Methylorubrum populi: one gene and its partner. The protein of the gene in region 1 binds, or shares a complex with, the protein of each later gene. Links are inferred from orthologs where the notes say so. Each region holds a gene or a part of one and is shown on either strand. Other genes may lie near its edges. The genes, in order: groL and metK.

Evidence for each region.
Region 2: the proteins of groL (region 1) and metK are in contact, whole or in part, in a cryo-EM structure (PDB 8P4O), measured with the Escherichia coli proteins. The link is inferred for Methylorubrum populi from one-to-one orthologs.

Annotation. Positions count from the first base shown.
Region 1 is NZ_AP014809.1:5,588,385-5,598,968, reverse strand. Bases 3,056-6,039 are described here. They hold groL (chaperonin GroEL), read left to right. Parts: upstream 3,056-3,719; coding sequence 3,720-5,360; downstream 5,361-6,039. Other genes in these bases: MPPM_RS26040 (hypothetical protein), read right to left, coding at 5,960-6,039; groES (co-chaperone GroES), read left to right, coding at 3,342-3,632; MPPM_RS26060 (magnesium transporter CorA family protein), read right to left, coding at 3,056-3,127. Also shown: MPPM_RS26070 (lipopolysaccharide biosynthesis protein), read right to left, coding at 1-1,225; MPPM_RS26065 (MarC family protein), read left to right, coding at 1,438-2,079; more of MPPM_RS26060, read right to left, coding at 2,123-3,055; more of MPPM_RS26040, read right to left, coding at 6,040-6,493; MPPM_RS26035 (AAA family ATPase), read right to left, coding at 6,483-7,382; MPPM_RS26030 (MAPEG family protein), read left to right, coding at 7,688-8,086; MPPM_RS26025 (adenylate/guanylate cyclase domain-containing protein), read right to left, coding at 8,093-9,160; MPPM_RS26020 (transglycosylase domain-containing protein), read right to left, coding at 9,448-10,584.
Region 2 is NZ_AP014809.1:3,875,238-3,885,753, forward strand. The notes cover bases 3,381-6,296. They hold metK (methionine adenosyltransferase), read left to right. Parts: upstream 3,381-4,208; coding sequence 4,209-5,384; downstream 5,385-6,296. Other genes in these bases: MPPM_RS17925 (helix-turn-helix domain-containing protein), read left to right, coding at 3,578-3,985; trmB (tRNA (guanine(46)-N(7))-methyltransferase TrmB), read left to right, coding at 5,394-6,131. Also shown: MPPM_RS17910 (glycosyltransferase family protein), read right to left, coding at 1-397; MPPM_RS17915 (M48 family metalloprotease), read right to left, coding at 470-1,984; MPPM_RS17920 (DNA-binding protein), read right to left, coding at 1,991-2,845; topA (type I DNA topoisomerase), read right to left, coding at 6,327-9,044; MPPM_RS17945 (molybdopterin-dependent oxidoreductase), read right to left, coding at 9,194-10,150; MPPM_RS17950 (cytochrome b/b6 domain-containing protein), read right to left, coding at 10,147-10,516. UniProt on the Escherichia coli protein: Catalyzes the formation of S-adenosylmethionine (AdoMet) from methionine and ATP.

The DNA of each region.
Region 1 (10,584 bases):
CGGTCAGCGCCCGCAGGCCGAGCACCACGACCGCTGCGGCGAGACCCAGGGTCTGCGCGACGGCGACGCCCTGCGGTCCGATCCATCGCGGCAGGAGGACGAGACCGAGACCGTTGACGGCCAGGCCGGCCATGGCGGCGGAGACGACCGGGCCGGTCCGGCGCCGGATCTGGAAAACGGGGTTGAGCGCGAAGTTCATGATCGAGAGGCACAACAGCCCCGGGATCAGCAGGTCGGTATAGTCGGCGAACGGACCGCGGAACTCCTCCGGCACGATCAGCGCCTGCAGGGCCGGCGTCACCGCCCAGTAGCCGGCGGCGCAGGGCAGGAGAAGAGCCACCACGATGGCGATGTTGCGCGAGACCTGGGTCTCGGCGGCTTCGCGGCCGTGATGCTCCTCCGCCTGCACGGCGATCTGGAACAGCAGCAGGTCGAGCGCCGCGCCGAGCGTCGAGAAGGCCCGCGAGCCGAGATCGGCGGCGAGGGCGAAGTAGCCGGCCTCGGCAAAGCCCGCGGTCCCGGCGATGGCGGCGCGGTTGAGGAAGGGCATGAGCTGGTAGACCGCATTGGCGGCGATCAGGGGCAGGGCATAGGCCGCGAACAGGCGCAGGGTCTCCCGTATCCGTTCGCGGGGCAGGGCGGAGGCCTGGCCGAGCGCCTTGTCGCCGAGGACCTTGCGCATCGGGATCACTGCCAGGAACTGGCTCGTTCCGCCCGCGATCAGCACCCAGACCGGCTGCGGAAACAGCCACGCCGTGCCCGCCATCAGCACGAAGGCCAGGACGTTCTTCCACACCACGAGCCGGAGATAGGCGCCGCCGATGAAGCGGGCGCGGGCAAGCGCCGCGTGGTAGTCGAACAACCCGATGCCGATCGCCGCGACCATGGTGCCGGCCGTCATCACCAGCCGGCCCTGGGGGGTCGGATCGACAGCGATCCCGAGGCCGGCGCAGAGAGCGGCGGCGGCGAACAGCGCGAGCGCGACGGCGCCGTAGCCCCGGTCGAGCCCGCGCCGGATCCACGGCTCGGCCTCGCGCACCCGCGCCGAGTAGAACCGCGTCGCTGAGAGCCGCAGCCACTCGAACAGGAGCGTGTTGAGCACGACCGCACCGGCCGTGGCCAGGGCGAAGCGGCCGAAATCGGCCGGCCCCAGCATCCGGGCGATAGCGATGCCGAGGACGAAGTTGAGCCCGGCATTGAGGACGAAGGCGGCGATGACGGCCATGGGACGGGATACGCTGCTCGCTCAGCCTGGAGCCTGTCGGCGAAATTCGCAGCTAGCCGCCAACAAAGCCTGAATTGTGGGGCGATCGCGCCACCACCGTTCCGGTCCGCATGCGGACCGAGGCTTGCCGCGCCCCGCCGCGGCGTGCGCGGCGGCAACGGGTCGAAGCCCGAACCATGCTATGAGCCCGCGGCCCGAAGCCGAGACTCGCGATGTCTGTCGATCTGCCCTTCATCACGAAGGTGTTCGCCGCGCTGTTCGCCATCATGAACCCGATCGCGAACGTGCCGGTCTTCCTCTCCCTCACCGAGGGCGCCTCCGATGCGGTGCGGCGGCGGGTTGCCGTCACCGCATCGGTCGGGACCACGATCGGCTGCTTCGTCTCGCTGGTGGGCGGGCAGGCCGTCCTGGATGCCTTCGGGCTCAGCGTCGACGATTTCCGCTTGGCGGGCGGGCTGATCGTCCTGACGATCGCGCTCTCCATGCTGCAGGGCTCGTCGAGCCGAACGCATGAGCGCGATCCCAAGGAGAAGCAGGAGGCGATCGATGCGCAGAGCGTCGCCATCTATCCTCTGACAATCCCCCTGCTCGTCGGTCCGGGGACGATCGCCACGCTCATCGTGTTCGGGCACACCGCCGAGACCCAGGGGAAGTGGCTGGACGTCGCGATCGGCCTCGGCGGCTTTCTCGTCCTCCTGGCCGTCGCGCTGCTCTCCGCCCCCTGGCTCGGCCGCCACCTGTCGGCGACGGCAACGGCGATCACGCGCCGCCTGATGGGCATGATCCTGGCCGCCGTCGCGATGGAGATGATCGTGACGAGCCTGCGAAACCTGTTCCCCGGCCTCAGCCAATGAGGCGCAGGATGCCTCCCCGACGCGGGCGTCCCATGACGGGGTGCTACAGCCAGCCCCGCCTGCGGAAGTACAGCAGCGGCGCGATCGCCGAGATCACGATCAGCGCGAGACCGTAGGGGTAGCCGTAAACCCAATCGAGTTCAGGCATGTGCTTGAAGTTCATGCCGTAGATCGAGGCGACCAGCGTCGGCGGCACGCCGACCACCGACACGACGGTGAGGACGCGGAAGGCGTTGTTCTGCTCGATGTTGATGAGCCCGAGCGTGGCGTCGAGCAGGAACTGGACGGTCTCGGAGAGCCGTGTCTCGAACTCGTCGATCGAGGCGATGTCGCCCGCCAGGGTGTCGAAGCGGGGCAGGTCGCCCTCGCCGAGCCCCTGTTGGCACTCGCTCTTGGCGAAGGCGATGATGCGCCCGAGCCCGAGCAGGCTGGCACGGACCTTGGCCAGCGACTTGCCGTGACGCCCGACCGAGCGCAGCAGGCGGCGCAACGCCAGGTCGCGGCGCTTGGGAGCGGTGGTATCGCCCTTCCGCGCACCGGGGCGCGCACCGGCATCGAAGTCGAAGATGCGGGTGGACAGGCTGTCGAGGTCGGCCGACATCTCCTCCAGCAGGTCGGCGAGGTTGTCGACCAGTTCCTCGACGACGAGCAGGAACATCCGCGTGCTGGTGCTGCCGTCGCCATCCCCGTCATCCACACGCTTGCGCACTGCCGCGAAGGCCCGCATCTCGTGGAAGCGCACCGTGACGAGGTGATCGGCGGTCAGCAGGAAGCCCAGCGGCTTCAGGCTGAAATCCGAGCGGTCGAAGGTCACCATCGGCGTCGAGAGCGAGAGGCCGTCGCGGTTGCGGCGCAGGCGGCTCGACGATTCCACCTCGCTGAGCGCGGCGCGCGACGGGATGCGGATGCCGGTTTTCCGCTCCACCTGCGCCGCCTCTTCCGCGGTCGGATCGTTCAGATCGATCCAGAGAGCGTGATCGGGCAGGCTCGCGCCGCCCGCCGCGCCGCCGTGCTCGACCGCACCGTTGGCCCCGTGCAGGCTCATCATGGGGAGAGATCGTCCCTCTCGCGCGGGATGCGCGGATAAATTCCTGCAGAAACGCCGCAGCGGCGAAGAAGCTGCGCCTTGACTCGAAATCGGCCGGCGCCTATCTCGCGACCGTCGTTAGCACTCACGTGTTTAGAGTGCTAACAATCAGGTGGAGCGCGGTCGCCCCGGCCGCATCAAGACCAACCGCCATTTCGAAGCAAGAGGGCAGCTCATGAAGTTCCGTCCGCTGCACGACCGCGTCGTCGTCCGTCGCATCGAGAGCGAAGAGAAGACGAAGGGCGGCATCATCATCCCGGATACCGCCAAGGAGAAGCCGCAGGAGGGCGAGATCGTCGCCGTCGGCCCCGGCGCCCGCGACGAGCAGGGCCGCGTCAACGCCCTCGACGTGAAGGTCGGTGACCGCGTGCTGTTCGGCAAGTGGTCCGGCACCGAGGTCAAGATCGACGGCCAGGATCTCCTCATCATGAAGGAATCCGACATCATGGGCGTCGTCGCCGCCTAAGGCAGCCGCCCTTATCCACCGCCCTTCGAGGCCGCGTCTCGCAGGCTTCAGGGCTTTCCGACACTCTCATCTGAGGCAGGTACTCACATGGCAGCGAAAGACGTTCGTTTCTCCGCCGACGCTCGCGACAAGATGCTGCGCGGCGTCGACATCCTCGCGGATGCCGTCAAGGTCACCCTCGGCCCCAAGGGCCGCAACGTCGTCATCGAGAAGAGCTTCGGCGCGCCCCGTATCACCAAGGACGGTGTGACGGTCGCCAAGGAGATCGAGCTCGCCGACAAGTTCGAGAACATGGGCGCCCAGATGGTGCGCGAAGTGGCCTCGAAGACCAACGACATCGCCGGTGACGGCACCACCACCGCCACCGTGCTGGCCCAGGCGATCGTCCGCGAGGGCGCCAAGTTCGTCGCCGCCGGCATCAACCCGATGGACCTGAAGCGCGGCATCGACCTCGCGACCCAGGCCGCCGTGAAGGACATCACCGCCCGCGCCAAGAAGGTCGCCTCCTCCGAAGAGGTCGCCCAGGTCGGCACGATCTCCGCCAACGGCGACAAGGAGATCGGCGAGATGATCGCCCACGCCATGCAGAAGGTGGGCAACGAGGGCGTCATCACCGTCGAGGAGGCCAAGACGGCCGAGACCGAGCTCGACGTCGTCGAGGGCATGCAGTTCGACCGCGGCTACCTCTCCCCGTACTTCGTCACGAACGCGGAGAAGATGGTCGCCGAGCTCGAGGATCCCTACATCCTCATCCACGAGAAGAAGCTCTCCTCGCTGCAGCCGATGCTGCCGGTGCTCGAGGCCGTGGTGCAGACCGGCAAGCCGCTGCTCATCATCGCCGAGGACATCGAGGGCGAGGCGCTCGCCACGCTCGTCGTGAACAAGCTGCGCGGCGGCCTGAAGGTCGCGGCGGTGAAGGCTCCGGGCTTCGGCGATCGCCGCAAGGCGATGCTCGAGGACATCGCGATCCTCACCAAGGGCCAGACCATTTCCGAGGATCTCGGCATCAAGCTCGAGAACGTCGCCCTGCCGATGCTCGGCCGCGCCAAGCGCGTCCGCATCGAGAAGGAGAACACCACGATCATCGACGGTCTCGGCGAGAAGGCCGACATCGAGGCCCGCGTCGGCCAGATCAAGGCGCAGATCGAGGAGACCACCTCGGACTACGACCGTGAGAAGCTCCAGGAGCGTCTCGCCAAGCTCGCGGGCGGCGTCGCGGTGATCCGCGTCGGCGGCGCGACCGAGGTCGAGGTCAAGGAGAAGAAGGACCGCGTGGACGACGCGCTCAACGCCACCCGCGCCGCGGTGGAAGAGGGCATCGTCCCCGGCGGCGGCACGGCTCTGCTCCGCGCCAAGAAGGCGGTCGCCGAGCTGAAGTCCGACGTTCCGGATGTCCAGGCCGGCATCAAGATCGTGCTCAAGGCGCTTGAGGCCCCGATCCGTCAGATCGCCCAGAACGCGGGCGTCGAGGGTTCGATCGTCGTCGGCAAGATCACCGACAACACGGGCTCCGAGACCTACGGCTTCAACGCCCAGACCGAAGAGTACGTCGACATGATCCAGTCGGGCATCGTCGACCCGGCCAAGGTCGTGCGCACCGCCCTCCAGGACGCGGCCTCCGTCGCCGGCCTGCTGGTGACCACGGAAGCCATGGTCGCCGACGCGCCGAAGAAGGACAGCCCGGCCCCGGCGATGCCCGGCGGTGGCATGGGCGGCATGGACTTCTAAGTCCACGCACCCGATCGAAGACGGAGAAGGGGTCGCCGCGAGGCGGCCCCTTTCTCTTTGACTTGCCCTAAGATTACGGAGCGGCCTGCCGGCTGTGAGCGGCCCCTCCCCAAGAAATGCAGACGAACTGTATCCTATGCGATAGCCGCCGACCCCGTGTCTGGGCAGCCTCGCCTCATCAAGGGTCTGATGTCTGCAAACGCCGTGACGGATCGTACACCTGCCCCATCCCCTCCCTACATTCATATCCGCGAGGAAATGCTCGGCCTGATGCGGGCACTGACGGAGGGAATGCGGATCGATAGCCTGATGGCCGATCAACTCTCTCAGATTTCCGATCGGGCCCGGCTCTGCGGAGAGCTGGAAATGGCCGACGGACTCCTCGACGTGACGCGCCAGCACCGGGTGGCGGTGCTGGAGGGACAGGGCCGGCTCGCCGCCCTCGAAGCCCGTTACGCGGTCTTGTTCCCCGACGAGTCGTAGAGCGCCGCGGGCATCGGTTCGACAGGAGGCAACGGCCGTCGGAAAAGCCATCCAGGAACGAAGCGCGACAGCCGGGCGGCGGCGACGGTGCGCACCCCGATCACGCGGAAACCCTCTCAGCCCTTCTTTTTCTTGCCCTTCCGCTCCTTCGAATCCTTGTCCTTGCCCTTCTTCTCGCGGCCTTCCTTGGCGGCCGGCGCGTCGTGGTCCTTGCCGTCCCACACCGCAGCGAAGGGGCGGCTGGCCAGCGCGCGCTCCGGAAGCGGCTCGGCGGCGCGGGCCTTCGCCGCCGCGTCCTCGACCCGGGTCTCGCCCTTTCGGAACGGTGCGTCACCGGCGGCGAGGGCGGAGAGGCGGTGGCGATGCCAACCCGGTGTCGCAGTCTTCAGCGAGGGGTGGTGTGGGTCGAGACGGGTCACAAGTCCCTTCACCTCCGCCTCGGACATGCCGTCGGCGATCAGGGCGAAGCTCTCGTTGCCCAGGATCTCACGGATCATGCGCAGCGATGCCACCCGCAGACCCCGCGCCTTGAGCTGCTTCACGACGAGGGTGCGGGCGGCCCTGGGAATCTCGGAGCGGATGTCGGGAAACGCTTCCGGGGCGGAGGCCATCGCCTGCAACACCGCGTAGCCATCGACATCAAGGGCCATGGAGGATTTCCTTCACTTCCGCGACGAGCGGAATCAGCACGTTGGGGACATGGGCGCCGTACTTGGCGGAGAAGGTCGGCGGCGCACCGTCGGCGGGAACCAGCGCGTCGGCCAGTGCAGCCGCCTGGGGAATGCGGGTCTCCAGCAGATGGAAGCCGGCATCCTCGGCCCGCGCTTCCGTCTGGAGCCGGGCCAGGGTGCGCTGATGCTGTCGGACCTGAGCCTGGAAGCGGGTGACGAGAACGTAAGGTGCGCTCCTCGGGGCGATGTGGCTCGCCTGCCGGCCGGAGCGCCGCCAGATCGTCTCGACGAAGGCGTTCAGACCGTAGGTCGAGAGGAAATCGGGGATCGAGGTGACGAGCACGAGGTCGGCGGCCCGCACCGCCACCTCGGTCATCGGCGAGATCCCCGGCGCGCAATCGAAGAAGATGTAGTCGTACTTCTCGGCAAGCGGCGCGAAATCCTCCTGGAAGATCGACCACAGCTTCTCGTCGATGGCGTGCATCGAGAACTTCCGCTCGGTCAGCTCGTAGAGGATCTCCCGTTCGACGAGGCGCAGGTGCGGGCCCGAGGGCAGCAGGGAGAGTGAGAGCGGCGCGTTCTTGTGGACGGTCAGGCTGACGCCGGGCTGGATCCGGGCGGAGAGATCCGGCCTATGGCGGGTGATGAGCTTGAGCGCGAGATAAGCCTCCAGGGTGCGCCCGCGGACGATCATCTCGCCGAGCAGCCTGTCGCCCGCGAGGCAGACCGATACGCTCGCCTGCGGATCGAGATCGACCACGAGCACCCGCGCCCCGTCGGCCGCCAGCGCCTCGGCAAGCATGACCACGGTGGTGGTCTTGCCGACCCCGCCCTTCATGTTCGCCACCGCGATCAGCTTGCCGCCCACCGAGATCCCCTCACAAACGATCCCCACCTCCGGACCCGCTCCGTCCGCAAGCCGAGCCGTTCGACGGCACTCTAGCGCATCGAACCTTGTCGGTGGCCGACTGCGCCTTTCGGCAGAGTGCTGACTGTCACCCGGCGGCTGGCCCGCCAGCGGCGGAGCGCGAGGGCCGATCCGCGACCGCCGCGGACCGGATACGCTATCGTGATCGCGGACATGGGCGGAACACGGCGCGCATAATCCTATTTTGCGAAGCGCCCACGACATCCGCCCTCCGGCGGAGCCCCTTCGACCCGAGGTTCTTCGCTGTGATTTTCCCGACCACCACGGCCTTCTACGGCGCGATCCTGGGCCTGATCTATGCCGGCCTGTCCGGCTGGGTGATCGGCGGCCGGCTCACCGGCAGCGTCCTGTTCGGCAACGGCGGGCAGGACACCCTGCAGCGCCGCATCCGCTCGCACGGCAACTTTCAGGAATACGTGCCGCTCACCGTGCTGCTGATTGCGCTCTACGAGGCGGGCGGCGGCTCCCATGCCTGGGTCAAGGGCCTGCTGATCGTGCTCGTGATCGCGCGCATCCTGCACCCAATCGGAATGTTCGCGCCGACCAACTCGCCCCGGCAGTTCGCCTGCCGCGGCGGCGGCATCCTCGCGACCATCGCCGTCATGACGATCGCCGCGATCCTGCTGCTCCTGCGCGCCGGCTGATCGCCGCTACGGCGCGGCGGCGATGCGCGGTGCCGGGTCTCGCGCGAGCGGCGTCGCCCCCTTGCGTTCGAGCGTCGCGACGGAGAGCGGCTGACCGCGCCCGCGTAGGGAATGCGTGCCGAGCGGCCTGACGATGACCCCCTCGGGCAGCCGCGGCAGCCGCTTCAGAAGATCCTCGGAGATCAGGGTATCGACGCCGAGCGGGCGGCACAGGGCCTCGACGCGGGCCACCACGTTCACGGCATCGCCGAAATAGGCGATCTTGTGCCGGTCCACTCCGACTTCCGCGGTGATCACCCGGCCGCCATGCAGGCCTGCACGCAGCCGCGGAACCGTGCCGAAACGCGCCTCCCACGCTTCGGCCTCCGCCTCGATCCGCTCGCGCACGGCGAACAGGCACTCGACGCAGCGCGCATCCTTCAGACCGCGCTCCATCGGCCAGGTGATCATGGCGAGGTCGCCGATATAGTCGTCGGTCGAGCCGTAGAACCGGCGCACGGGCTCGGCGAGGGTGGCGAAGACGGCGCTGAGATATTCCTGCGCCCGCAGATCGCCATGGGTTTCGGCGAAGGCGGTGGACCCGACGACGTCGAGGAACAGGAAGATGCGCTCCTCCTCAACCGGACGGTGGTAGCGCCCGACGAGGAAGTTGATGAAGACCTCGCCGCCGATCAGATCACGCATGCGGATGACGAAGACGAGCAGCGCCGAGACGGCGAGCGCGTAGGCCAGCACCCGCGGCGTGGTGCGCACCGCCTCCTCCAGACTGTCGCCGGTCAGACCGAGCAGCCAGACGACGAAGCCGCCGAGGGCGTTCCCGACGACGATCATCGCAACGTAGGAGAGTTCTGCCGCCACGACGTACAGCCCGGCGGGCAGGCGGCGGATGCGCGACTGGACGCCGGCCAGCAGCACGCCCCGGTCGAAGGCCAGCGCCGAGATACCGACGCACAGGCCGTAGGTGAAGCCCGCCAGGGGGGTCGCGCCACCGGCGAAGATGACGTTGTAGAGCAGCCCCGCCCCGCCCGAGGCGAGGAGGATGAGGAGCCAGAACCAGCGATGGTGCGGCAGCATCAGTTCGGGCTCCGGCAGCCGTCGGAGGAAGTGCCCGGCCCGTCCACGGCGGCCCAGAGGCCATGCGTGACACGGTCGAGCAGGCGGGTCGACACGGGGGCTCCTTCCGTCGCCGATCAGGAGGTAGGGGAAAACCTCTGATCCTCTTCGGGCTGCCGAAGGCTCATGCCTGCAACGTGGCGCGAATGTGGCGCATGGCCGCGTATAGCGCCTCGGCTGGGCCAGAATTTTTTCGAGCCCGTGACGCGACGCAAGGGATTAGGCGCCCTCCGGGAAGGCGAGAAAGCCTATTCGCCGACCCCGAACAACTTTTCGAGAAAGTTCCGGTCGTCCCGGCTCGGCCCCCGCTCCCGGCCGACGGGGCGCGGGGGAAGGGCGGAGGCGGTCTGCTCCGGTTCGCCGAGCAATGCGCCGATCAGGCCGCCGGGGCCGGAGTCGCGCTCGGGCGGCGCCTCGGGCCGCGGCGCGCGCCAGCGGTTGAGGCCCGGCAGGCCCACGGGCTTCTCGCCCTTGAGCGCCGTGGTCATGTAGGCCTTCCAGATGTCGACCGGCAGGCTGCCGCCCGAGGCCCGCTTCGTCGGCTCGCCGTCGTCGTTGCCGAGCCAGACTCCCGTCACCAGCGTAGCCGAGTAGCCGACGAACCACGCGTCGCGGAATTCCTGGCTGGTGCCGGTCTTGCCGGCCAGTTCCCAGCCGGCAATGTCGGCCTTCTTCGCCGTGCCCATGGTGAAGACGTCGTGCATCATGGCGTTCATCATGCCGACGGCGTTGGGATCGATCACGCGGCCGAGCCCGCCCTCACCGCGCTTGTAGAGCACCTTGCCGGCGGCGCTCTTGATGCTGGCGATGACGTAGGGGATCACGCCGGTGCCGCCGTTGGCGAAGGCGCAGTAGGCGCCCACGAGTTCGAGCGGCGTCACCTCGGAGGTGCCGAGCGCGATCGAGCCGTTGGCCTGGAGCGGAGACGAGATGCCGAGCCGCTGGGCAGTCTGCACCACCGCCTTCGGACCAACCTCCTGGCCGAGCTTCACCGCCACCGTGTTGAGCGAGAGCGCCAGCGCCTCGCGCAGGGAAACCGGGCCGCGGTAATTGTGCGAGTAGTTCTCCGGCGCCCAGTTACCGATGCGCACGGGGGCGTCGTCGCGGATCGTGTCGGGGGTCAGGCCGCGATCGACCGCGGCGAGGTAGACGAAGGGCTTGAAGGCCGAGCCCGGCTGGCGCTTGGCGGTGGTGGCGCGGTTGAACTGGCTCTGCGCGTAGTCGCGCCCGCCGACGAGGGCGCGGATCGCCCCGTCCGGCCGCATCGAGACGAGCGCGCCCTGGGCGACGTTGTAGCGGGTGCCCTTGCCGTTGAGTTCGTCGGTGAGCGCCTTCTCGCCGGCCGCCTGCATGCCTGCATCCACGGTTGTGGCGACGACGATGTC
Region 2 (10,516 bases), 1.7 Mb from region 1 along the record:
GGCCGGGGTTCGGCGCGGGCGCCGGCCCGACGAGAGCCGGGGGCGGGGCCGTCTCCGCGGCCCGGTCGAGGGCGTGGCCGAGGGCCCGCGCCGTCTCAACACTCGTGTCGGCATCCTGGTCGAGCAGGAACAGGCGGGAGACGCCCGCCGCGATCGCCGCCTCGGCCAGCGCGTTGAGGGCGGCGGCGATGCCGCGATTGCGCCCCTCGCCGAGGCGGGTGAGTCCCTCCGCGCGCTCCAGCCGGGCCAGGGCGTCGGGCGGGATCCCGCCGTTGTCGTAGACGAGAACGGGCATGCGCCCGGCGAAGCGCTCGACGATCCGCGCGACCTGCTCGGCCGAGGGACGGAAGAACACGACCGCGACGGCGGTGTCGGCAGAGAGATCGGAGGGCTTCACGTCGGACCCGTTGCGGCGAGGCATCGGCCTAGGCGCCGTTCCCGGGAGGCGCAAGTGCGGCGGACCGCAACCTCACTCCACTACGAGCTTGTAGCCCTGTCCGGGCTTCACCGCCGCGCCGCGCTGCAGGCCGTTGAGCACGAGGAAGCGGTCGACCGCGCGGTCGGGCACGCTCATGCGGCGGGCCAGACCCTCGACGGTGTCGCCGGGAGCGGCGGCGACGATCCGCAGATGCGCCGGCTTGAGGGCGGCGGCCTCCTCCGGCTCGATCGGGCGCAGGCTCTCCAACCAGCGCCGGAAGGCCGGCTCAGGGTCGGTCGCGCCCTTGGCCGCCATGATCATGCGGTAGGTGGTCTCGCCCATGCGGATCGCGGCGAGGCGGAAGGTCCAGTCCTTGCCGCGCGAGAGCGCCGTGACGGCGGAGCGCCCGCCGATGATGCGGTTCTCGACCGAGCCGGCCTCGATGGCGTCGTTCCAGGTCGCACGCAGCACGTCCTCGAGGCTGCGGTCGCCGCTGGCCTCGACCTGATCGAACAGCAGGCGGCGGCTCCCCTCCTGCGTCGTGCCGAGCACGGCGTTGCGGGTGTTCTCGATGGCGAAGGCATCCGGCACCTCGAAGGCGATGCCTAAGCCCGGATGCAGGAAGCGGCGCCCACGGACGAGGCCCTCGCCGGGATTGTCGCCGTAGGCGAGCCCGTCGATCGCCGCGAGGTAGGGGGCGCGGTCGTCGGCGCCGAGACCGGGGGCGCCGATGCGCCGGGCCGCGCGGGTGACGAGGGCGATGCGCTCGGCGGTCGCCGGATGGGTCGCCAGCATGTCGGGCTCGGCCGCGCTGCCGTTGCCGGACTTGAGCGCCATGGTGCGCTGGAGCGCGTCGAGGAAGCGGCCGGCACCGAAGGGATCGTAGCCGGCCTGGGCCAGCACGCGCACGCCGTTGGTGTCCGCCTCCAGCTCCTGCTCGCGGGAGAAGCGGGCGAGGGTGAACTTCGATTGGTTCTCGAGCTGCGCTCCCGTAACCGGATCGTTCAGCACGTCGGCCACGACGCGGCTCACGAGCTGCGAGCGAAGCGCCATCTCGCTGCGGGCGGTGGCGTGGCGCAGGGTCACGTGGGCGATCTCGTGGGCGAGCACCGCCGCAACCTCCGAACTGTCGCTCGCCAGCGCCAGCAGGCCGCGGGTGACGTAGAGCCGGCCGCTCGGCAGGGCGAAGGCGTTGACGACGGGCGAGTCGAGTAGCGTGACCGCGTAACTCTCCTCCGGCCGATCGCTGGCGCGCACCAGCCGATCGGTGATCTCGCTGATCATCCGGTGAGCGGCCGGCGCGCGGTACTCGCCACCGAAGGAGGCCACCAGCTTGGCGTGATCCGACTCGTCCGAGCGGGCGCGTCCCGTCGTCTTGGGCGCCTGCTCGGGCACCTTGATCACCGCCGGCGTGAGCACGCTCCCGGTCTGGTCTGCGGCGCAGGCGGCCAGAAGGCTCACGAGCGCGAGCAGGGTCCCGGCCTGCGCGCCCGCCCTGACCCCTCGCCTCCGGCGGCGCCCGTCCGCGCTCCGCCATCCTGATTCGTGCTGCCGATCCCCCGTCATGCCGTTCTAGCGCCGCAGCGCCTGCTCCCCCTCGACGACCTCGATGCTTTCGATGCCGGCAAGATCGATGAGCGGTCCCCGCCCGATCTCGATCATGCCGCGGATTCTCACGAGGCGGCCCTTCAGCGTGGCCGCCGACAAACCATGTTCGCTCAGCGTGCGCCAAGTGCGTTTCTGCACCGTTACGGTCAAGCCTTGCTCACCCCGACGGGCGAAGTCGAGATAGGTCCGTGCCGAGCGCTCGCCGACATGGAGGATGCGCCCCTCGATCACCGCGAAACGTCCGGCACGCGCACTCACGGCCGCCACATCGGTCGCGGCGAGCGAACCGCCGGCCCACACGCCGAGCCCGGCCGCCCGGGGCGCCTCTTCGAGGGTGCGGAGCGCCGGACGGCAGAGCGTTTCGGCCTCGCCGGGATCGGCGTAGGCGAGCCCGGCCGCGACCAGCCCCCCGGCGAGATCGACCGGCTCGGCTCCACCGTCGGCCCCGCCCGCGATCCCGTCGGCGCGTCGGCGCCCCCAGCGATCCTCGGGACCGCGCTCGGTCAGCACCAGGGGCACACCCCGGAAGGCCATGAGCCAGGTCCGCGCACCGGCATCGAGCGTCGGCTCGTCGGGCCAGCGCAGGCCGGACAGCACCGCCCGGCGTCCGGAGGCGAGGACCAGCTCGCCCCGGCGCCCGACATCGGCGAGACGATCCTCCCGCGCGGCCGCCGGTCGGCACGTGTCCTCGGCGCGCGGGGCCGCCGAAACGCTGTGGGAACCGACGCTCCAGCCACAGGCGGTCGCGAGGAGCCAAGCCAGGCCGGAAGCGCTGCGGCGGCCTGTTCGACGCCCGCTGGGTCCATCACCGCGCACCATCGTCACCGCCCGCGCTCGGCCTCTCTCGTCCGCCGAGGATGGCCCGCCAAAAGTGCCGGGATCGCGGCACGTCGCGGCCACGAAACCGCACAATCGCGGATTGTCGCCTCGTGAGTCTCCGGTGCCACAGGTCGAAGATCCCCGCTTCCGCAGCGCGTCAGCGGCCCCCTTCCGGCGGGATCCCGGCGGTTGGCGGTCCCGTGCGATGATGCTAAGCCTGCTCAGACGTCTCCGTAGCTCAGCTGGACAGAGCACAGGTTTCCTAAACTCCACAATTGGGCGCCGCGAAGGGAAACCGCGCGGCGGATCCGCTCAAATTCGGGGAAAGCTTACGGCGCTGCGGCGCCCTGCCGATCCCGAGCCAAGCCCGAAACCCCGCAGGGGCCGAGGGAAGGTGTAGAGACTAGACGGGCGGCACCTAAAGGCCTCGCTCAAGGCCCAGGGTGAAGGGATAGTCCAGACCACGAACGCGCGCACAGCGCGGCGGCGAAAGCCGAAGTGGGATGAAACCTGGGGTCGCAGGTTCGAGCCCTGCCGGGGACGCCACTCTTCAATTCTATCTTGTGATTGCAGTTCACCGGACTCTTCGCGCCTGAAGTCTCCTGCGACAACACGCCACGCCATTAACAAATGACATATTGTGCGTGTCGTTGCCGTTGCCGCTTATGCCGGTCTTGCAACAGGAAAGTTTTCGTCCGAAGCATCGCCCAATAGAGCGCGGGCAGAGTGAAGATGGCAGGCCAAAAGACCGATGAGCGCGACGTCCTTCTCGGGCGCCGTATTGCTGAGCAGCGCAAACGCTCGAAACTGACACAACGCGCCGTTGCCGACAGCTTCGGGATGTCGGCCGCTCAGCTCCAGAAGTACGAGAAGGGTGTCAACCGGATCAGCGCCATTCATCTGGCGATACTAAGTCGTCTCACCAATACTCCGGTATCCGATTTTCTCGATGGCATTCCCCATCCCGATCCGGAAATGGAGCGCGGTTTTTCGGACAACGGACAGCATTCTTACACTACCGATCCCTGGTCTGATCTCGCTCGTGCCTTCGCTCGCCAGTTCGTCGAGACGTTCAGCGAGGAACAGCGCCGCGAACTTTCCGCCGCCGTCGAAATCCTGAACCGCGAACTCAAGACCTGACGCTCCAAACCTCGCGCATCGGCTCGAGACCGTGCCCCCGACGCCTTACACTTGCGCCGCGCCGACTGCGCGCCTCAACAGCCATTCCGCAGCGTTCGTTAAAACGGACGATTTCGCCATTCCGGCTTGACCGTCCGACACACCGATGCGACAAGCCGCGCCTCTGGAGACCGGGTCAAGCGCCGTTGCGAAACGAGGCGCGCCCGACAATCGGGGGTGCATGATGCCTCGTTCCGACTATCTCTTCACCAGCGAATCCGTCTCCGAAGGCCACCCCGACAAGGTGAGTGACCGGATCTCGGACACCGTGGTCGATGCCTACCTCGCGGCGATGCCGGAGGCCCGCCTCGGCGTCGAGACGCTGACGACGACGAACCGCGTGGTGATCGCGGGCGAGGTACGCGGCCCCGATTCCGTGACCTTCAAGGACCTGGAAGAACTGACCCGTGAGGCCGTGCGCGACATCGGCTACGAGCAGTCCGGCTTCCACTGGAAGAACAACGACGTCGCCATCCACCTGCACGCGCAGTCCGCCGACATCGCCCAGGGCGTCGACGCCGCCGGCAACAAGGACGAGGGCGCGGGCGATCAGGGCATCATGTTCGGCTACGCCGCCGACGAGACCCCGGCCCTGATGCCGGCCCCGATCTTCTACGCCCACAAGATCCTCAAGGACCTCGCCGACGCCCGCAAGGCCAAGCAGGGCGACGCCGCCAAGCTCGGCCCCGACGCCAAGAGCCAGGTCACCGTGCGCTACGCCGACGGCCGCCCGGTCGAGGTGACGCAGATCGTGCTCTCGACGCAGCATCTCGACGAGTCGCTCGACTCGGCCGACGTGCGCGCCATCGTCGAGCCCTACATCCTCAAGGCCCTGCCGGAGGGTTGGGTCAACGAGAGCACCGTCTGGCACGTCAACCCGACCGGCAAGTTCGTGATCGGCGGCCCCGACGGCGATGCCGGCCTCACCGGCCGCAAGATCATCGTCGACACCTACGGTGGCGCGGCCCCCCACGGCGGTGGTGCCTTCTCGGGCAAGGACCCGACCAAGGTCGACCGTTCGGCCGCCTACGCCGCCCGCTATCTGGCCAAGAACGTCGTCGCCGCCGGCCTCGCCCGCCGCGCCACGATCCAGCTCTCCTACGCCATCGGCGTGGCCAAGCCGCTGTCGATCTACGTCGATCTGCACGGCACGGGCACCGTGGATGAGGCCCGGCTCGAGGGCGTGCTGATGGACGCCCTCGACCTCTCGCCCCGCGGCATCCGCACGGCGCTCCAGCTCAACAAGCCGATCTACGCCCGCACCTCGGCCTACGGCCATTTCGGCCGCGAGCCGGACGCCGACGGCGGCTTCTCCTGGGAGAAGACGGATCTCGCCGGCAAGCTGAAGTCGGCGTTCTGAGCCCGAACCATGATGGGGAGGGATGACGACATCCCTCCCGAGACGGGCGGGACCACGGAGGCCGAACGGGCCTTCTACGGACGCCGCAAGGGCAAGCGCCTCCGGCCGGGCCAGGAGCAGCGCCTCGAAGGAGCGCTGCCGCGCTTGCGCGTCGCGCTGCCCGAGCGCGGCGAATTTCTGGATCCGCCGGCGCTGTTTCCGGTGCCGGTCGACGAGGTCTGGCTGGAGATCGGCTTCGGCGGCGGCGAGCATCTCGCCGCTCAGGCTGAGGCTCATCCACGGGCCGGCATCATCGGCTGCGAGCCCTTCGTCAACGGCGTGGTCAAGCTGCTGCGCGCGGTGGACGAGCGCGCCTTGCGCAACGTCCGCGTCTGGGACGAGGACGCCACAGCGCTGCTTGCCGCTCTGCCGGATGCGAGCCTCGCCCGCGTCTACCTGCTCTATCCCGATCCCTGGCCCAAGCGCCGCCAGCGCAAGCGCCGCTTCGTCTCGGACGCGTCGCTCGCCGAGATCGCCCGGGTGCTGCGCCCCGGCGGCCATTTCCGCTTCGCCAGCGACATCGACGATTATGTCGGCTGGACCCTGGTCCGCGCCGCCCGCTGCCCGCAGCTGCGCTGGACGGCCGAGAGCGCCGACGACTGGCGCCGGCCGTTCCCCGGCTGGCCGGGCACCCGCTACGAGGCCAAGGCCCTCGCCGCCGGTCGGCTGCCGAGCTACCTCACATTCGAGCGCGTCGACCCGGCCTGATTTCGACGCATACCTTGCCGGATGCGTTCCTCTCCCTCGGCGGCAGAGGATGTCCCCCGGAAGGGGTCGGGTGAGGGGAGTGCCGTTTCCGCTGGACCGAGGCCCGCCGAGTACGGCCCCGTCGCGCTGCCCCTCTCCCGTCCGCTCCGCGGACACCCTCCCCCGCAGAGGGGGAGGGTTGAAGAGCCGCGCGCCTCAGCTCGCCTTCGTCTTCGACGCCGTCTTCTTGGCAGCCGCCGGCTTGGCCGCTGCCTTCGTCGCCGTCTTGCTGGTCGTCTTGCGCGCGGCGGGCTTCTTCGCCTCCGCTCCGTCCGCCGCCTTCGCCGCCGTGCGGGCGCGCGTGGCCGTCTTGCGGACCGGCTTCTTGCCCCCGCCCGAGGCGCGCTTGGCGTTGATGAGGTCGATCGCCTGTTCCAGCGTCAGGCTCTCGGCACTTATCGTCTTCGGCAGCGTCGCGTTGACCGAGCCGTCGCTGACATAGGGGCCGTACTTGCCGGCCTTGACCACGAGCGCGGCTCCGTCCGGATGCGGGCCCAGCGCGCGGCCGGGATCGGAGGAGGGGCGCCCGCGCCCGCCGCCCTGCTCCTTGGCGACGATGAGATCGATGGCGCGGTTGGCGCCGATCTCCAGCACGTCGTCGTCCTTGCCGAGATTGGCGTAGGTCTTCCCGTGCTGCACGTAGGGTCCGAAGCGGCCGAGATTGGCCAGGATCGGCTCGCCGGTCTCCGGGTGCTTGGCCACCTCGCGGGGCAGCGAGAGCAGGCGCAGGGCGATCTCCAGCGTCACGCTACCCGGCGTCATGCCCTTCGGCAGCGAGGAGCGCTTGGGCTTCTCCGCACCCTTCTCCGACGAGGCCTCGCCGAGTTGCACGAAGGGGCCGAAGCGGCCGTCGCGCAGGGTCACCGGCAGGCCGGTGGCCGGGTCGTCGCCGAGCACGCGCACGCCGGGCTGGCCGCCCTCGGACGAGGAGCCGTCGCCCTCACCCTCGACGCCGGAGGCCGAGAGCTGGCGGGTGTACTTGCACTCGGGATAGTTCGAGCAGCCGATGAAGGCGCCGAACTTGCCGAGCTTGAGCGAGAGCTGGCCCGAGCCGCAGGTCGGGCAGGCCCGCGGATCGCCGCCATCCGCCTTCTCGGGGAAGATGTGCGGCCCGAGCAGGCCGTTGAGGGCCTCCAGCACCTCGGCGACGCGTAGCTCCTTAGTGCCGCCGATCGCGGCGGAGAAGTCGCGCCAGAAGTCGCGCAGCACCGAGCGCCAGTCGATCTCCGCATTCGAGACCCGGTCGAGCTGCTCCTCCAGGCTCGCGGTGAAATCGTACTCGACGTAGCGCTTGAAGAAGCTCTCGAGGAAGCCGGTGACGAGGCGGCCCTTGTCCTCCGGCTGGAGGCGCTTTTTCTCGATCCGGACGTACTCGCGGTCGCGCAGGGTCTGCAGCACCGCGGCGTAGGTCGAGGGCCGACCAATGCCGAGCTCCTCCATCCGCTTGACGAGGCTGGCCTCGGAGTAGCGCGGCGGCGGCTCGGTGAAGTGCTGGGTCGAGGCGATGCGCTCGCGCTTGAGCGGGTCGCCCGCCGCCATCGCCGGCAGGCGCTTCGAATCCTCATCCTCCTCGTCGTCCTTGCCCTCTTGGTAGAGAGCGAGGAAGCCGTCGAACTTCACGACCTGACCGGTGGCGCGCAGGTCGATCCGCCGCGGGCCGACGCTCGCGGTGACCTCGACGGTGGTGCGCTCCAGCTCCGCCGATTCCATCTGACTTGCGATCGTGCGCGTCCAGATCAGCTCGTAGAGCCGGGCCTGCTCGGGCTCCAGATAGCGGGCGACCTGCTTCGGGAGCCGGCCCATATCGGTCGGGCGCACGGCCTCGTGCGCTTCCTGCGCGTTCTTGGCCTTCACCGAGTATTTGCGCGGGGCGTTCGGCACGTAGTCGTCGCCGAACTCGCGGCCGATCACCCGGCGGGCATCCGAGATCGCCTCGGGCGCCATGTCGACGCCGTCGGTTCGCATGTAGGTGATGATGCCGACGGTCTCGCCGCCGACATCGACGCCCTCGTAGAGCTTCTGGGCGACCCGCATGGTCTGCGCCGGCGCCATGCCGAGCTTGCGCGAGGCCTCCTGCTGCAGCGTCGAGGTGGTGAAGGGCGGCTGCGGGTGGCGCTTGGCCGGCTTGGCCTCGACGGAGGCCACCTGGAAGGTCGCGAGTTCGAGGTCGCGCTTGAACGCCGCCGCCTCCTCGGCATTGCCGACGTCGAGGCGCTGGATGCGCTTGCCGTCGGCGCCGACGAGCCGGGCCTCGAACACGCCGCCGGCTTCCGTCGCCAGCGTGGCGACGATCGACCAGTACTCGCGGGGCTTGAAGCGCTCGATCTCCATCTCGCGCTCGACCACGAGGCGCAGGGCCACCGACTGCACCCGGCCGGCCGAGCGGGCGCCGGGGAGCTTGCGCCACAGCACCGGCGAGAGATTGAAGCCGACGAGATAGTCCAGCGCCCGGCGCGCGAGATAGGCATCGACCAGGGCCTGATCGATCTCGCGGGGCTTGCGCATCGCCGCATCGACCGACGCCTTGGTGATGGCGTTGAAGGTCACCCGCTCGACGGGAATCCCCTTGAGCGCCTTGCGGGCGGAGAGCGCCTCAATGACGTGCCAGGAGATCGCCTCGCCCTCGCGATCCGGGTCGGTGGCGAGGATGAGCTTCTCGGCGCCCTTGATCGCCCTGGCGATCTCGGACACGCGCTTCGAGCCGCGATCCTCCAACTCCCAGACCATGGCGAAGTCGGCCTCCGGATCGACCGAGCCGTCCTTGGCCGGCAGGTCGCGGATATGGCCGAAGGAGGCCAGAACCTCGTAATCGCGCCCCAGGTATTTGTTGATCGTCTTGGCCTTGGCCGGCGACTCGACGACGACGACTTTCATGAACCTCTGCCTCTCGCCAGAGCCTCACCGCGGGTACGGTTTTGGGGATGGCGCGGATAGCGTACCGGTCGGGGGCCGGCTCTCGCGCCGCGCAGAAGTGGGTGAGCGGCGCGGCGTTGTCAAATCTGGAGGACGGGCGAGGCTCCCTCTCAAATCCCCGCGTACCACTCGTAGCCGCGGTCTTCCCAGTAGCCGCCGTTGCCGTCGCCAATCCCCTTGAGGCTGTCGGCCACCTCGATCCGCATGACGTATTTGGCCTGCTTGTAACCGAGCTGGCGCTCGACCCGCAGGCGCAACGGGGCACCGTTCGAGACCGGCAGAGCCCGGCCGTTGAGATCGTAGGCGAGGATCGTCTGCGGGTGGTAGGCGTCGGTGAGATCGATGCTCTCGTAGTAGCGCACCGGCGTGCCCTGCGCCGCCTCGCCCGCGTCCGCCGGGGCCTCGTCACCGGCGGCCTTCGAGTCGGTGGCCTGATTCTCCGCGCCCTCCGGGCGCGACTCCATGCCCGGATTGGCGGACTTCTCCGCCGGCTTCTCTTCGGGCTCGTCGGGCTCCTCGCTTGCGGCGTATTCCATCGTGTCGGCGCAGTGGAACACGATGTAGCGGGCGTTCGGCTTGAGGCCGGCACGCTGCAGCACCTCCGAGAGCGGGACGCCGGTCCACTTGCCGATGGCGCTCCAGCCCTCGACGCAATCGTGCCGCGTCGTCTGGGTGCGGGCGGGCAGCGCCCGCAGGTCGGCGAGGCTCAGATCCTGCGGCCGCTCGACGAGGCCGTCGACGCGAAGCTTGAATCCGTCGAACCCCCTGGCGGCGAGCGCCTTGTAGGCCCTGTCCGGCGGGTCGATCGTGCCGTTCGGCTTGAACCAGGGCGAGATCTGCGAGTCCGGAAATTCCTTGGCCAGGGAAGCCGGGGTCAGCAGCAGGCGCTGCACGAACAGGTTGGCATCCTCGCCGGCCTTCAGCGCCCGCTGCCCCGTGGGGCTCGCGGCGAAGCGGTCGCAGCCGCCGAGCGCCGAGACGCCGAACAGGCCCGCGGCGGCCGTGAGAAAGCCGCGGCGATGGGGCTTCGGAATCGACAGGCGGGATCTCTCGGAGCGGGGTTTCATCGGCTCTCTCCCGATCCGGCGGGAAGCTTTCGGCGCTCGATCACGAACCAGCCGGTGATCATGCTGCGCATGTTGTTGGCCACGCCGGAGAGCAGGACGAGCAGGACGTGGACGATCACGAACAGCACCAGCAGGTTCGTGACGATGAAGTGGATCGTGCGCGCCGATTGCCGGCCGCCGAACAGGTCTGGCAGGGGCACCACGGCGTTGACGCCGGGCGACATCGACAGGCCGGTGAGTAGCATCAGCGGCAGCAGCACGGCGACGACGACGAGATAGGAGAGCTTCTGCAAGACGTTGTAGCGCTTGGCCTCGTCGCCTTCCGGGAAGTGCAGGGTCAGGTGCTCGCGGATCGAGGAACCGAAC